2 regions of the Sinorhizobium sojae CCBAU 05684 genome follow, and region 1 is predicted to be linked to the other one. Evidence: riboswitches for the same ligand, from Rfam matches in the RefSeq annotation. Region 1 holds a riboswitch; the other holds the start of a gene.
What was found. Region 1 has a riboswitch for thiamine pyrophosphate ahead of thiD (bifunctional hydroxymethylpyrimidine kinase/phosphomethylpyrimidine kinase). Riboswitches for the same ligand answer to the same signal wherever they lie in the genome.
Positions count from the first base shown of each region.

Region 2: another riboswitch for thiamine pyrophosphate. It lies ahead of thiB (thiamine ABC transporter substrate binding subunit); the one in region 1 lies ahead of thiD (bifunctional hydroxymethylpyrimidine kinase/phosphomethylpyrimidine kinase).

Region 1 covers NZ_CP023068.1:730,829-738,541, reverse strand. Annotated here, with positions in the region: gene SJ05684_RS21065 (polysaccharide biosynthesis tyrosine autokinase) at 1-670, shown strand, start outside; gene SJ05684_RS21060 (hypothetical protein) at 863-1,081, opposite strand; gene thiD (bifunctional hydroxymethylpyrimidine kinase/phosphomethylpyrimidine kinase) at 1,284-2,102, opposite strand; TPP riboswitch at 2,166-2,268, opposite strand; gene SJ05684_RS21050 (peroxiredoxin) at 2,453-3,112, shown strand; gene SJ05684_RS21045 (serine hydrolase domain-containing protein) at 3,222-4,223, opposite strand; gene SJ05684_RS21040 (heavy metal translocating P-type ATPase) at 4,398-6,728, shown strand; gene SJ05684_RS21035 (1-phosphofructokinase family hexose kinase) at 6,784-7,713, opposite strand, start outside.
Region 2 covers NZ_CP023067.1:3,184,079-3,191,791, reverse strand. Annotated here, with positions in the region: gene SJ05684_RS15565 (M48 family metalloprotease) at 1-1,123, opposite strand, end outside; gene thiQ (thiamine ABC transporter ATP-binding protein) at 1,427-2,149, opposite strand; gene thiP (thiamine/thiamine pyrophosphate ABC transporter permease ThiP) at 2,146-3,747, opposite strand; gene thiB (thiamine ABC transporter substrate binding subunit) at 3,772-4,800, opposite strand; TPP riboswitch at 4,848-4,962, opposite strand; gene SJ05684_RS15540 (thiamine diphosphokinase) at 5,427-6,077, shown strand; gene SJ05684_RS15535 (ABC-F family ATP-binding cassette domain-containing protein) at 6,082-7,713, shown strand, end outside.

The DNA.
Region 1 (7,713 bases):
TATGTTGCCAGGAAACGAGAGCCGTGTGATCGCAATCGCTTCCGCGTTGCCTGACGAGGGCAAATCGGTCGTCGCGGCAAATTTCGCAGCGCTTCTCGCGGCCAGCGGCAAGAGAACCTTGCTGATCGACGCCGATATCCGCAAACCCGGCCTGGCCGAGTTGATCACGCCTCCGCCGCGCAGCGGGCTGGTCGAGGTGCTGACTGGAGAGGCCACTTGGCCCGCAGGTATCAAAGTGGATCAGCGCTCCAAACTCGCAATCCTGCCCGCAGGCGGCGGCAAATCGTATGAGAAGCGGCATCAGAGTAATGAGTTGCTGGCATCGCCAGCCATGGCCGGACTGATCGAGAACGCCCGCAACTCCTTCGACTATGTCGTGGTCGACCTCGCAGCACTCGCCCCTGTCGTCGACGCAAAGGCCTTCGCGCCGCTCGCCGACGGCGTTCTCTTCGTCGTCGAATGGGGCAGCACACCGACCCGGCTCGTGCGCGATCTCCTCAATTCCGAGCCGCAGATCGATGCCAAGGTTCTCGGCGTCATTCTCAATAAGACCGATATGAAGGAACTGCAGAAGTACAGCGACTTCGACGGTGCAGAGAAATACCGGCATCGTTACGGAAAATACTATATCGAACAGGATGTACCCGAGGTGCGCTACACGGCCGCCTGAATCAGGCATCCTTCTGCAGCCTTGGCTTCAAGTCTGTTCCGAGGGAAGCAGGATGCATAATGGCGGCGACATCGCCGCCTCTCTTCGCTTCAAGCGATTGAGTCAGATTTGCCTCCGGGTGCTCACGCAGCCGACACAGGTCCAGGCCCGGACTTTGCCGTGCGGGATCTCAGGTCGGCGGGCACCACGTGATCACAATTGGTTGGATTTGCGGTCGAGGCCGACGATCCAGGCCGCAACCATGAAGACGATCGCCGCCACCAGGGCGCCGAACGCCACAAGGTAAAACAGGCAATACTCGATAAGCCGGGGCACGAATAGAAGCGCATGCCGCAATAGGCTGGGCGACTGCCGCCAGTCCGGCAGTTCGTCACGATTGAAAGCCTCCAGTCGACGAGCAAGAAAGTGCATATCGCCAGACCCCGCTGTCTTTCGTTAACCATAGAGGATAGCCTTTTCCAGCTCAACCGTGGCAATAGCAGGGCATGGGGCCGCCAATTCCTCCAATTACAGCGCCGCGCGTCTTTTCACACACGCAAAGGTCGCCGTATCTCTTTGAATCTGCGCATGAGCATTCCGAAAATCGGCTTCGATTTTTGGGCAAATGCCAGCGTCAAGAGTTCCACCAGTGATGGAAATGATGCACGGGTCCCCGCCCATGCCCTATCTTCAGGCCATGGGCGGCGGAAATCGCGCCATGCAGATAGTGCTTGGCTGCGCGGACCGCTTCGGCGAGCGGTTGTCCCGATGCCAGGCCTGCGGCGATCGCGGCCGAAAGCGTGCAGCCGGTACCATGATCGTTATGCGTCTCAATGCGCGCCGCCGGGAGACGCAGCAGCTTTTGGCCGTCGAAGAAAAAGTCCGTGGCCTCGCCACCCGCCAGGTGTCCACCTTTGACCAGCACGGAACGGGCCCCGGTCTTCATGAGCGCTTCGGCCTGGCGCGCCATCTCCGCTTCGTTCTCGGCGATGGGACGCCCTGTCAGAAGTGCCGCTTCAGGCAGGTTGGGAGTTGCGACGAGTGCCAAAGGCAGCAGTTCATCGATGAGAACGGCAATCGCATCCGATTGCAACAGACGGTCGCCGGACGTCGCAATCATGACCGGATCGACGACCGCAAGCCTTTTGAAGCGGCGCAGACCATCGGCGATGACGGCAATCGTCTCCCGGCGCGACACCATGCCGATCTTCACCGCCTTCACGTCGAGGTCCGAAAAGACCGCCTCCATCTGCGCCGCGACCATGCCGGCCGAGACGTCCTCCACCGCGGCAACCCCCATTGTGTTCTGGGCGGTGACGGCCGTAACGACGCTTGCCCCATAAACCCCGAGCGCCGAGAAGGTCTTCAGATCGGCCTGAATGCCGGCGCCGCCGCCCGAATCCGATCCGGCTATGGTAAGCGCCACCGGTGCATTGGGGCAAAGAGGCGTCATCGATCGATCCCCCGACTGACATCACGGAGATCCGGGCGGACGAAGAAGTGGGCTGGCTTGCCGGCGGGCGACCCATTCCGTTCCTACGCCGGCATGACCCGGATCAGGTTCAAGGGTCCGGCTCACCACCGTCTCAGCGCCGCCCGGCGCACCCCTCGGAATGGCGGTATTCTATGCGTCAGTGGCGTGGGGGTGTCAACGCGATGCGGCGCGGCTCCTGGCATACCCGCTGACTGACGCGTAGATGGACGATCTCTCTCATTGTTGAGTGCGACGACGCGTTTCGCGCTCGAAAACTCTGCTGTTTGCGCTATCCTTGCGCAATTCCTCCGACAGGAAAGGAGCACATCATGGCCCTGCGCATCAACGACACTGCCCCCGATTTCACAGCCGAGACAACGCACGGCACGATCAATTTCCACGAATGGATCGGCGACGGATGGGCGGTCCTCTTCTCCCACCCGAAGAATTTTACGCCCGTATGCACCACCGAACTCGGCGCCATGGCGGGAGTCGAAAGCGAATTCCGCAAACGCGGGGTCAAGATCATCGGCATCTCCGTCGATCCGGTCGAGAGCCATGCCAAGTGGAAGAGCGACATCAAGCTCGCGACGGGCTTTGACGTCGAATATCCGCTGATCGGCGACCGTGAACTCAAGGTCGCCAAGCTTTACGACATGCTGCCCGCTGACGCCGGAGACACCTCCGAGGGCCGCACGCCGGCCGACAATGCGACCGTGCGTTCGGTCTACGTCATTGGTCCCGACAAGAAGATCAAACTGATGTTGAGCTATCCGATGACCACCGGCCGCAATTTCGATGAGATCCTGCGGGCGATCGATTCGATCCAGCTCACCACCAAGCATCAGGTGGCAACGCCTGCCAACTGGAAACAGGGCGAGGATGTCATCATCACGGCTGCCGTGTCCAATGAGGATGCCGTCCAGCGCTTCGGCTCCTTCGAGACCGTTCTTCCCTATCTCAGGAAGACCAAGCAGCCGACTGCATAGCCGGGAGCGGGCACCGGCATCATCGGTCGCCACGAAACCACGCGTTTCGTGGCGGTCTTTTTCCTGCAGTGTCGTGCGTTCCTGCGGTTCACGAGGGCGGAGGATTTCATCAGTCGGCCTTCAGTGTATCGATGATATTCGCGAGGACGCCGTGCAGCGCATCCCGGTAGCCGGTACGGGCGGAAGGGCCATCCTGTTCAGAGGTCATCACCACGGTCAGCTTTAAGGCCGGCACGATATAAAGCATCTGGCCGCCGTAGCCCCAGGCGAAATGCACGTCTTCGCCGCCGATCTGCCGGTTGAACCAGCCGTAGCCATAGGCATCGCCGGAAAAGCGCGAATTCGTGTGCTCCTGCCAGGAGAGATCGATCCACTCGTCCGGAATGATCTGGCGCCCATCAGCTGTCCGGCCGCGATTGCGGTATAGCTCGCCGAAGGCAAGCAGAGAACGGGCGGTCATGGCCATCTCGTTTCCGCCGAGATAGATCCCCTGCGGATCGCGCGACCAGGCATCGATGCGAAACCCGTCGACCGGACCCAGCCATTCGCGCGCAAGGGTCAGGGTCGACTTGCCGCCGACCTTCGTGAGGATCGCCGACAGGAGGTGCGTCGACGCGGTCGAATAGAGCATGCGCCCTCCCGGCTCGGCGTCGAAGGGCCGCGCAAGCGCGAAACGAACCCAATTGCGGCTTGAGACCCAGCGACCGTAGTTCGGGCCGGACAGACGACCCAATCCCGCCTGCATCGACAACAGGTTGCCGATCGTGATGTCGCTGATGCGCGGGTCCGCGGGGGAAGGCAGGTCGGACTTGAGGATCGGTGCGATCTTCTGCTCGGGTCCCGTGAGAAGACCTTTGTCGATCGCGATGCCGACGAGCGCCGAGACGATCGATTTCGACGCCGACTTGATATTGGTCGGTTGCGATGGTCGATGGCCACGGTAGCCCTCTTCCGCGACCACTTCGCCCTCCTGAGCAACGATGACCGTCTTCAGCGACTTGAGATCGTCTCGGTCTGCGAGGCTCTTCAGCAGATCCGGCACGGTCTGCTGCGCGATCGCTGGCGAAAGACAGGCCAGGAGCGATAGAATGATGGCCACGTACCTGATCATTGCTAGGACCTAGAGCCAAAGCGTTGCGAAGTCATGTAGCGGGCGCAAGGTTCACGACGATTTGACTGGAGTTGTGCGACGCAAGGGCACTGCCGCGTCGTTTCAGACAGCGCTTGCGCGGGGTCAAGGCGCCGGGAGCCGGCTTGCTTATCCTTGCCCTGCAAAGGAGAAGACTTGAGGCTGAATCGTTTTTCCAAGCTGATTTCGCAGGGAGAGGGATTGGGCAAGCGCCTTCTCCTTGCGCTGATCACTTTGGCCCTGCTGACGGGCGGCACCGCCTGGCTCGCCGACCGGCCCGATATCAGCGCAGCCGCTTGGGCTGCGGGCACGGCAGTTGTGCTGGCGAGTCTGATCGCCGACATCGCGATCAGCCTCGGGAAGAGGGAATTCGGCCTCGACATCATCGCCGCACTTGCGATGGCCGGCGCGCTTCTCCTTGGAGAATACCTGACCGGTAGCATCGTCGCGCTAATGTTCACGGGCGGGCAAGCATTGGAGGACTTTGCGCAGCGGCGGGCGCGGCGCGAACTGACGGCGCTGCTCGATCGGGCGCCGCGCACCGCCATGCGCTATGCGGAAGGGCAATGGGAGGAGGTACCGGTCGGCGAGCTGACAGCCGGCAACCGCATCCTGGTGCGTGCGGGAGAAGTGGTGGCGGTGGACGGAAATGTGGAGGGCGGCAATGTCGCCGTCATCGACGAGTCGGCGCTGACTGGAGAGGCTCTGCCAGTCCGCCGGCGGTCCGGTGAACCGGTCCTGAGCGGCACGGTGAATGCCGGCGACGCCTTCCAAATGACTGCATCCCGCTCGGCAGCCGAGAGCACCTATGCCGGGATTGCGCGACTGGTCGAGGCGGCAAGGGTCGCCAAGGCACCGATGGCGCGCCTCGCGGATCGCTACGCGCTCGTTTTTCTGGCCATCACGCTGCTGCTTGCCGGCGGGGCCTGGGCAATATCGGGGGAAGCGGTCCGGGCGCTCGCCGTCCTCGTTGTCGCCACGCCCTGCCCATTGATCCTTGCCGTTCCTGTGGCGATCATCGCGGGCGTATCGCGCTGCGCCGGCAAAGGCGTGCTCGTGAAGGGCGGTGGTGCCCTGGAGATGCTTGCCAACACGAAAACGGTGCTCCTGGACAAGACGGGCACGATTACCGACGGCCGGGCGGCGCTCATCGATGCCCGGTGCCGCAGCGACCTCGATGCGATGGAGGTGCTGCGCCTTGCAGCGTCGCTGGACCAGGGCTCTCACCATGTCATTGCCCGCGCGCTCGTGGCGGCGGCGCGCGAACGCGGACTTGAACTGTCCACTCCATCCGCATCGCGCGAAATGTCGGGAGCCGGAGTGGCCGGCTGCGTAGAGGGCCACGAGATCGCCGTGGGAGGCAGAGACTTCGTGAGCGCGCATATCGAGCCGAGCGTCTTTTCTCGAGAGGTCCACGAATGGATCGCGAGAGACGGTTTCGTCGCCGTTCTCGTCGCCTTGGACAGGACCTTGGCAGGCGCGTTCCTGCTGGCGGACGAGGTCAGGCCCGAGGCGAGCTCAGTGCTTCGGCAACTGCGTGAAGCTGGGGTCCGGCGTATCGTGCTCGCTACCGGCGATCGCGCGGAAATGGCCGAGAACCTCGCATCGTTCCTCGACGTCGACAGTGTGATGGCCGAGTTGACCCCGGAGGACAAGACCCGGATCGTCGAGGCCGAGAAGGCCGCGGGTAGGCCGGTCATGATGGTGGGCGACGGTGTGAACGACGCGCCGGCACTCGCCGCCGCGGATATCGGGGTGGCGATGAGCGCACGCGGCGCCGCCGCGTCCTCCGAAGCGGCCGACGTTGTCATTCTCGTGGACAGACTCGACCGCCTCGTCAGCGCAATCCGGATTGCCCGACGCTCGCACCGCATCGCCCTTCAGAGCGTCTACGCCGGCATGGGCCTGTCTATTGCCGGCATGATCGCCGCGGTACTCGGTTACCTGCCCCCGCTTCAGGGCGCTCTCGTACAGGAACTCATCGATGTCGTGGCGATCCTCAATGCGTTACGCGCGCTCACAGGGCCCATGCAGGGCTGGAGAAGACGACCGCGGATGACACATGCGGAGCTCCTGCGTTTGGAAGAGGAGCATCGTGGCCTGATCGATATCGTGGAGGAAATCCGCCACACGGCCGAACGCGTCGGGCATTTGCCGGCCCCTGAAGTCCGCCGGCAGCTCGCGGATTTGGACGTGCTGCTCAGGCAACGTCTTCTTCCGCACGAGCGGCAGGACGATGAGGAACTTTACCCGAGGTTGCGCGGAAGCGCGGACACTCCGGATGCGCTTGCGGGCATGAGCCGTACGCATATGGAAATCCGGCGACGGGTACACAGCCTGGCATCGGTTCGCAACGCACTTGGCGAGGACGGGCCAAGTCTCGCACAACGCTACGAAATCCAGCGGCTGCTCAACGGCCTCGAAGCGATCACGCGACTGCACTTCGCCCAGGAGCAGGAAATCTATCGGATGCTCGAGGACGGCTGAGAGAAATGACCCCACGGGTGGTACACAAGCCCGTCCGCCTTCGATCGCAGGGCGATCAGGCCCCCCCTGCCTCGGCGCCGTAGATGGCGAATACATCGTCGCGCCGGCAAAGCTCGGTGCCGGGTGTCATCGCGGCGGCAGCACCTGCGGCCACCCCGAAGCGGAACGCATCTTCCATCGATTTGCCCTGCATCAGGAACCAGGACAGCGCCCCGACAAAGCTGTCGCCCGCCCCCACGGCGGATTGTACGACCACATGTTTCGAGGGCACGCGCAGGATTCCGTTCGGACCGGCTAGCCAGGCGCCCTCCCGACCCATGGTGACCGCGACGTATTCGGCGGCGCCATCCTTGACCAGCGTCGCCGCCGCTTCACCGACTCCCTGTTCGTTGAGACGGCGTCCGACCAGCGTCTCCAGCTCTCCGATGCTCGGCTTCACCAGCAGGATGGGAGCCTTGCCCAAGGTCTCGCGCAAGGTCGATCCCGGACAATCCAGAAGAACCTTGGCGCCGTTTTCAGCCGCCGCTTCGGCCATCCGCGCGTAGGTGTCGCCCGGGGCCCCTCGCGGCAGGCTGCCGCTCGCGATGACGAAATCGCCCTTGAAGCCCACCACAACCTTCAAGGCATCAGCGAGGCTCTCCTTCGACACTTCCGGTCCTTCCGGAACAAAGCGATATTCGAACCCGCTCTCCTTTTCCTGCACCATGAAGGCAATTCGCGTGGGTTCGGCGATCGGCACCACGTGCAGATCGATCGGCAGCATCCTCAGCCAGTCCTCGAGCATTGCACCCGTTGCGCCACCGGTCAGGACCAGAAGTTCGGGCCGACCGCCGAGTTCGGCAATGACCCGCGCCACGTTTACACCGCCGCCACCGGCCTGGCGGCGCTCGTTGCGCGTCCGCATCTTTCGGGTCGGCTGCACGCGGTCGACTTCGCTCGATAGGTCGATGGTCGGGTTGAGCGCGACCGCCAGTGCGGACCTCGG
Region 2 (7,713 bases), on a different replicon from region 1:
GTTGCAAACCGGTGACCCAGCCGCTGGCGATGTAATCCGTCAGGCTGCGTCGGGCCGTATCGGCGATGCCGTCGAAGCGGACTGCGACGTCACCCGGCCCCGTTGCGAGCACGGCCTCGGCCTTGTTGTCGATCTGGAAGCCTGCCGGTACGTCGAAACGGATGCCGAGTTGCCCGTGCAGGAAGGTCTGGCCGCGCACATAGCCCTCTTGCGGGCTGTCGCCATAGAGCAGCCCGTCGATGCCGGCGAGATAGTAGTCGCGTCCCCGATCGCCGCTCGTCCCTTCCCGGCCGAAGGCGCGCGCGTGGCGGCGTGCGAGCTCGACGCGTTGCGGTGCATTGGGGTGGCTCGAGAGAAAGTCGAGGCTCTGATCGGATTCGGGGTCGACGGCGGTAAAACGGGCATAGGCGGCCATCGAGTCGAGGAAGCGGGCTGCCGCATAAGGGTCATAGCCGGCTTCGCCCAGCATGCGCACGCCGATCACGTCTGCCTGCAGTTCCTGGTTGCGCGAGAAGGCGGCAAGCCTGAGCTTGCCGCGGGCCAACGCCTGCTTGCCGGCGAGATTGGAGGAGAGCACTTCGGCGACCACGCGGCTGGCGATCACCTCGGCCTCTTCGCGCTGCTGGCGCTGGATGCCGTGATTGGCCGTGACATGTGCCATCTCGTGCGACAGCACGGCCGCCACTTCCGAGGCATCATTGGCAAGCGCCAGCAGACCGCGCGTCACGTAGAGGTAACCGCCGGGAAGCGCAAAGGCGTTGATTGCCGGGGAATTGAGGATGGTGATGCGGTAGGACTGTTGCGGGTTTTCCGAGACCGCCGTCAGTGCGCCGGTAATGCGGGCGACCAGCCGCTCCGTCTTGGGATCGCGATATTCGCCGCCGTAGCTTGCGACAATGCGCGGATGTTCGCGTGCGCCGAGCCGGGCACGCGGATCATTCTTCTGCACCTCCTCGACGATCTGCGGATTGGAGGAGGGCGCGACGGTCGGCTGGTAGGTCTGCTCGATCAGCGACTGGCAGGCGGAAAGCAGCACGGCACTGGATAATGCAACCAGAGATCGCGTCCTCTTGCCTCCGCGCCACGACGGAAACCAGTCGTTTGTGACTGTCTGACTTGCCATGCCTCAGCCCACTCTCATCCGCCAAAGTCGTCCGGGCTTTCGCCCCGACCACGGTCAGCGATGAAAAATCCCACTTTTTCAGCCGGATAGTGGTTCCCGGCATAGGGTTTCTTCAGGTTCGATCCATGCTGTATCGATTAAAGCGCCGCCTGCCTAGCCGATCCCAATAGAAATAGTTGCCCCGTGGTATCGCAGCAACGGATGCGCGAGTAACGCTTACACCCGGCCGGGTGTTCCGCGCGTCGCACAGCCCGGCGGTCAAATTGTGGCGAAGGGTGAATTAAATTCCGCCGTGTTAATTTTTCATCGTTCTGTTCCGTGGCCGAGGAACCGGTTGATCGCCGTGATGTCCCGCCGCTCCAGAAAGCGGTCGATCGGATCGTGGGCGGCAATTCGTCCCTTGTCGAGGAAAAGCACGCTGTCGGAGAAGAGCCTCACGTCATCGGGATGATGGGTGACCATCAGGATGGTGTTGCTTTCCTCGCGATGGAGATCGGCAAGCAGGTCGCGCATCTCAGCGCGCATGCCGGGATCGAGCGCAGCGAAAGGCTCGTCGAGAAGTAGAAGCGGCCGGTGCCGTACCAGGGCGCGGGCAAGCGCCACCCTCTGGCGTTCGCCGCCGGAAAGCGTCGGCGGCAATCTCTTGCCGAAGCCGGCAAGGCCGACCCGGGCGAGGGCCTCCTCGATCCTCTTGCGATCGGCAGCGCGCAGTCGGAGCGACGGGCTTATGCCGAAGCCGACATTGGTGGCGACATCGAGATGGGCGAAGAGGTTGTTTTCCTGAAAGATGACCGATACGGGTCGGGCGGCCGGCAGGTGCCCGGCCATGTCGTCGCCGAAGATGCGGACCTCGCCTTCATCCGGTTCCTCGAAGCCGGCGACGACGTTGAGGAGCGTCGACTTTCCTGAACCGGAGGCACCCGCGACGGCGACGATCTCTCCGGCCGGAACGGTGCAGCTGAACGTGAGCACCGTTGTTTCGAAACGCACTTTCACGTCCTTGAGGATAACGGCTGCGGCATTCATGTCCGCGGACCTCGCGTTCCGTCTTCTCCCGCCGTGCCGAGCACGGTGAAGATCAGGCACAGGATTCCAAGCATAAGGGCGAGCCCCGCCGCGTCGGCGGTGCGGTAGCTGCCCATGCGGCTATAGAGCAGCCAGGGCAGGGTGGCGAGATCCTGCGAGCCGAACAGCGCGATCGCACCGAGATCGCCGAGCGACAGGGCGAGCGCAAACGAAAGGGCCGTGAGGAAGGCCTTGCGCAGTGGTGGCCAATCGATCCATAGCAGGCGATGGAAGCCGCCTATGCCGAGGCTTGCGGTAAGCCGCTCGGTTCGCACCGCATGGGTGGCCATGGCCGGGGCGAGCACCCGATGCACGAAGGGCAGCGCCATCAGCGCATTGATGGCGACGACCACCAGGGGAGCGAAGCGGGCGACGTCACCGAAGGGGCGCAGCAGCAGGAACCATCCGGCGCCGAGCACGATCGGCGGAACGAGCAGAATGAACGACATGCTTGCGCCGATCGTGCCGGCAAAGAACCGCGCCGGCACGCCGTGGCGCCGCCGCGAAACGACCAGGCGCTGGGCGCGGATCATCAGGGCAACGATTGCGACGGAGATCGTGGCCGAAGGCAGGGCGATCGCCGCGCTCGTCAGCAGTGCCTGGTGGAAGGCCGGTTCGGAAAGCAGGCGGCGTAGATCCGCCTGCATGCCGGAGATCGCGATGGCGGCGAAGGGCAGGCCGACGAACATCAGCGCAAGGGCCAGCCAGATCCGATCGACAAGGCGCGCAATTCCAGCGCGGCCATCGAAGCGGCGGATCGCCTTGCCGCTGGTTTCGCCCTCCTCTGGCGGCGGCGCCACGAATTTGAGAAGGAGAAGCAGGAGGCCGGTCAGCATGACCTGGAGGCTGGAAAGCGCGATCGCGCGGGGCGGATCGAAATCGAAGCGCAGCGCCTGGTAGATCGCCACTTCGATGGTGGTTGCGGCGGGGCCGCCGCCAAGCGTCAGCACGAGCGTGAAGCTGGTGGCGCAGAGCATAAATATAAGGCCGGCAATGCCCGGCAGCAGTCCGCGGATCGCCGGCCACTCAATGAAGCGGAAGATCGCGAGCGAACCCATGCCGAGATTGGCGGACGTGCGCCAGTATTCGCCCGGTATGCGCTCGAGGCCGGCGAGCATCAGCCGCACGGCCAGCGGCATGTTGAAGAAGACATGCGCCAGCAGGATGCCAAAAAGGCCGTAGATGCTGATCGGTTCGACGATGCCGGTGGTCGTCAGGGCCCTGTTGAGAAGACCTTGACGGCCCCAGACCTCGATCAGGCCGAGCGCGGCGACGAGGGCGGGCAGCCCGAGCGGCAGCGCCATCAGACGCAGCAGCCAGATGCGGCCGGGAAAGGTGGCCTGGCGGGCAAGCGCGCGGGCAACGGGTATGGCAAAAAGGATCGACAGTCCGGTCGAGAGGCTTGCCTGCAGCAATGTGAACCGGGTGACGCGCCAGACATAGGCGTCGAAAAGGTCGCCGCCGCCACCGGCGTCGCCTCGTGCGAGCAGAGCCGCCGCGGCAAGGCCGACGAAAAGCAGAATGCCGCCGAGGCTCAAGCCTCCGGCGGCAATCGTCATCCGGTTCTCGCTGGCAAACAAGCCTCAGTTCTCGCTCATCGCCGCCAGCCACTCGTCGATCCAGGCCTTGCGGTTGTCGGCGACTTCCTGCGGCGACATCAGAAAGGTCTTTTCCGGCTGGACGAGCCTGCCGAAGGCGTCGGGCAGGGGCTCCTTGGTTTCGCCGACCGGCATCATCCAGTTGGTCGTCGGGATGATCGACTGGAATTCAGGCCCGGTCATGAAGTCGAGAAACTGCCGGGCAAGTTCCGGATCCTCCGCATTCGTCGTCATGCCGGCCACTTCGATCTGGATGTAATGGCCCTCGGCGAACGGTGCCGCCTGATAGCGTTCGGTGTCTTCGGCGACCATGTGATAGGCGGGCGAGGTGGTATAGGAAAGCACCATCGGCGCCTCGCCCTTGGTGAAGAGCCCGTAGGCTTCCGACCAGCCGGGGGTGACCGTCAGCACCCGATCCTTGAGCTTCGCCCAGGCTTCGCCCGCCTCGTCGCCATAGACCGACTTGATCCAGAGCAGCAGGCCGAGGCCGGGCGTCGAGGTGCGCGGATCCTCGATGACGATTTTCTGAGACGGATCGCCTTCGACCAGTTCCTTCAGGCTCTTCGGCGGCTCCTTCAGCACTTCCGTGTCATAGACCACGGCGAAGTGGCCGTAGTCATAGGGAATGAATACGTCGTCGGTAAAGCCGCCGGGCACCTGGAGCCCCTTGGTTTCGAGGCCGTGCGGCACGAAGAAGCCGGTGGCCTTGGCCTCCGCGATGAGGTTGGTGTCGAGGCCGAGGACGATGTCGGCCTTCGTGGCTTCGCCTTCGAGCTTCAGCCGCGTCAGCAATTCGACGCCATCGGCGACGCCCACATAGTCGACCTTGCAGCCGCAGGTCTTCTCGAAAGCCTCGGCGACCTTGGCGCCCGGACCCCATTCGCTGACGAAGCTCTCATAGGTGTAGATCGTCAGCGTCTTTTCCGCCGCAAGGGTGTTCGCGGAAGAGGCGGCGAGGACAAAGGCGGCGATCGCAAGCCGGTTGAATATCTTGCTATGGAATGAACTGGGCATGTGGGCACCTCTTCCCTGTTGTTCTTGCTGCACGGGAAAAGGGCGTCGGTCCGATCGCTTCTAATCCCTCCGCCGGTATGATCCGGATCAGGTTCCGCGGGTTGGCGCGACGCCTCTCAGCCATCGTCCGAAAGCCGGCGGATGGCACCCCGTTAGAGCAGTCCAGATTTAGCTTCCGGCGGCAGCCAAGGCAAGCGGAGTTTTGGGGGGATTTGCCGCGCAAGCCGTCTGCGCCACGAAGGATGCCGGAAGCCTCACAAGCTCAACACGTCTCGGGGAACTTTGTTCAACACGGCCGGTCACAAGGTGCGGGGTACAGGTTGATACCAGACATGCTCGTCCGTCTCGCGGCCGGGGCATAGGCCAGGCGCTGCTTCTTGAAAGCCTGACGGCGATGCGCGCGGCTATGCCTACGCGATGATCGACGGGTCCGGTCCGACCGAATTCTACGCGTGCGCCGTCGGTGCGGTGGAAATAGCCGGACACCCGGGATCCATGCGGACCTGCTTGGGCCAGACAATGGCCCGGAACCCGAGCCGCGCGAGTGACGTTGGCGAAGCAAATGGACGCAAACGGCGGTGCCGGGCCTTTCCCTTCAGAGCCGCTTTGCGCTATGGGCTTCTGCCATGAGCCAATCACCCTTCACCATTCTTCTCGGCGGCCCGCTTACGTTGACGAAGCGGCTGGCGGCGCAACTGGCGGGCAGCCGGTTTATCGCCGCCGACGGCGGCATGCGCCATGCGAGAACGCTTGGCGTCGTGCCGGATCTCTGGGTGGGCGACTTCGATTCGACGGACGAGTCGCTCTTCCTGGAATTCGCCGAGGTGCAGCGCGAAAAATACCCGGCGGAGAAGAACGCCACCGATGGCGAAATCGCCGTCGAGGCGGCGCTTTCGCGCGGCGCGACATCGCTGATCTTTGCCGGTGCGCTCGGCGGCACCCGCAGCGACCATGCCTTCCTGCATCTGTTGCGGCTTGCCGCGCTCGCGGAACAGGGGCTGGCGGTCTTCATGACCTCCGGCGAGGAAGAGGCCTATCCGCTGAGGCCGGGCTCGCGCGAGATCGATCTGCCCAAGGGCAGCCTGTTCTCGATCCTCGGCTTCACCGAGCTGTCCGGCCTCACCATCGAGAACGCGCGTTATCCCCTCGACGGTTTCCATCTTCCCTTCGGATCGTCTCGGACGATTTCCAATGTGGCGGAAGGCCCCGTTCGCTTTTCCCTGAAATCCGGCCGGGCGGTCGTACTTGCCCGGCCTTATGACCTTTCCGGAGCCTGACGCCTTGGCGCCCCCAATCCTGAAACTCGACGATATCTTCCTCACTTTCGGCGGTACGCCGCTTCTCGCCGGCGCCGGTCTGCAGGTGGAGCCCGGCGACCGCATCTGCCTCGTCGGCCGCAATGGTTCCGGCAAGTCGACGCTGATGAAGATCGCGGCCGGTCTCGCCGAGCCGCAATCCGGCGAGGTCTTCCGCCATCCCTCGGCGACGGTCCGTTACCTGCACCAGGCACCGGACTTCGAGGGCTTCGATAGCGTGCAGGCCTATGCTGAGGCCGGGCTTGGCCCGGGCGACGATCCCTATCGCGTCAGCTATCTGTTGCAGCATCTTGGATTGACGGGGGAGGAAGATCCAAGACGGCTTTCCGGCGGTGAGGCGCGCCGCGCCGCGCTGGCGCGCGTCATGGCGCCGGAACCGGACATTCTGCTTCTTGACGAGCCGACTAACCATCTCGACCTGCCGACGATCGAATGGCTGGAAGACGAGCTCGTGCGCAGCCGTTCGGCGCTGGTGCTGATTTCCCACGACCGGCGTTTCCTCGAAAAGGTCTCGACGGCGACCGTCTGGCTCGACCGCGGCCAGTCGCGCCGGCTCGATCGCGGCTTTGCCCATTTCGAAGGCTGGCGCGACGAGGTGCTGGAGGCGGAGGAACTGGAGCAGCACAAGCTCGGCAAGGCGATCGAACGGGAAGAGCACTGGCTGCGCTATGGCGTCACCGCTCGGCGCAAACGCAATATGCGCCGGCTCGGAGAGCTACAGGACATGCGCGCCCGCTATCGCGGCCATAAGGGGCCGCAGGGCACGATCCAGGCGAGCGTTGCCGATGCCAGGGAGTCGGGCAAACTCGTCATCGAGGCGGAGAAGATCACCAAGGCCTATGGCGATCGCACCATCGTCGCGCCCTTCTCGATCCGCGTCCACCGCGGCGACCGGATCGGCCTCGTCGGACCGAACGGCGCCGGCAAGACGACGCTGCTCAAGCTTTTGACAGGCCAGCTCGAACCGGATTCGGGAAGCGTCAGGCTCGGCACCAATCTCGAGATCGCCACGCTCGACCAGAAACGCGAGGAACTGAAGCTCGACGATACGCTGGCGCATTACTTGACCGACGGACGCGGCGAGACGATGCTGGTCAATGGCGAGCAACGCCACGTCACCGGCTATATGAAGGAGTTCCTGTTCCAGCCGGAGCAGGCGCGCACACCGATCCGCGAACTTTCCGGGGGCGAGCGGGCGCGGCTGATGCTCGCCCGGATGCTGGCGCGCTCCATAAACCTGCTGATCCTCGACGAGCCGACGAACGACCTCGACATCGAGACGCTCGACCTGTTGCAGGAGATCGTCGCCGGCTTTGCCGGCACGGTGATCCTCGTCAGCCACGATCGCGACTTCCTCGACCGGACGGTGACCTCCACCATCGCGCCGGCCAATCCGGAGGCGCCCGACGGCCGGTGGATCGAATATGCCGGCGGCTATACCGACATGATGGCGCAGCGACGGGGCGCCATCGATGAGAGGCGCCGGGCCGAGAAGGCCGAGAAGGCGAAGGCGGGCGACGCGCCTGCCGAAACCGCTGAGCCACAGAAGGCGAAGGGCAAGCTTTCCTACAAGCAGAAATTTGCGCTTGAGAATCTG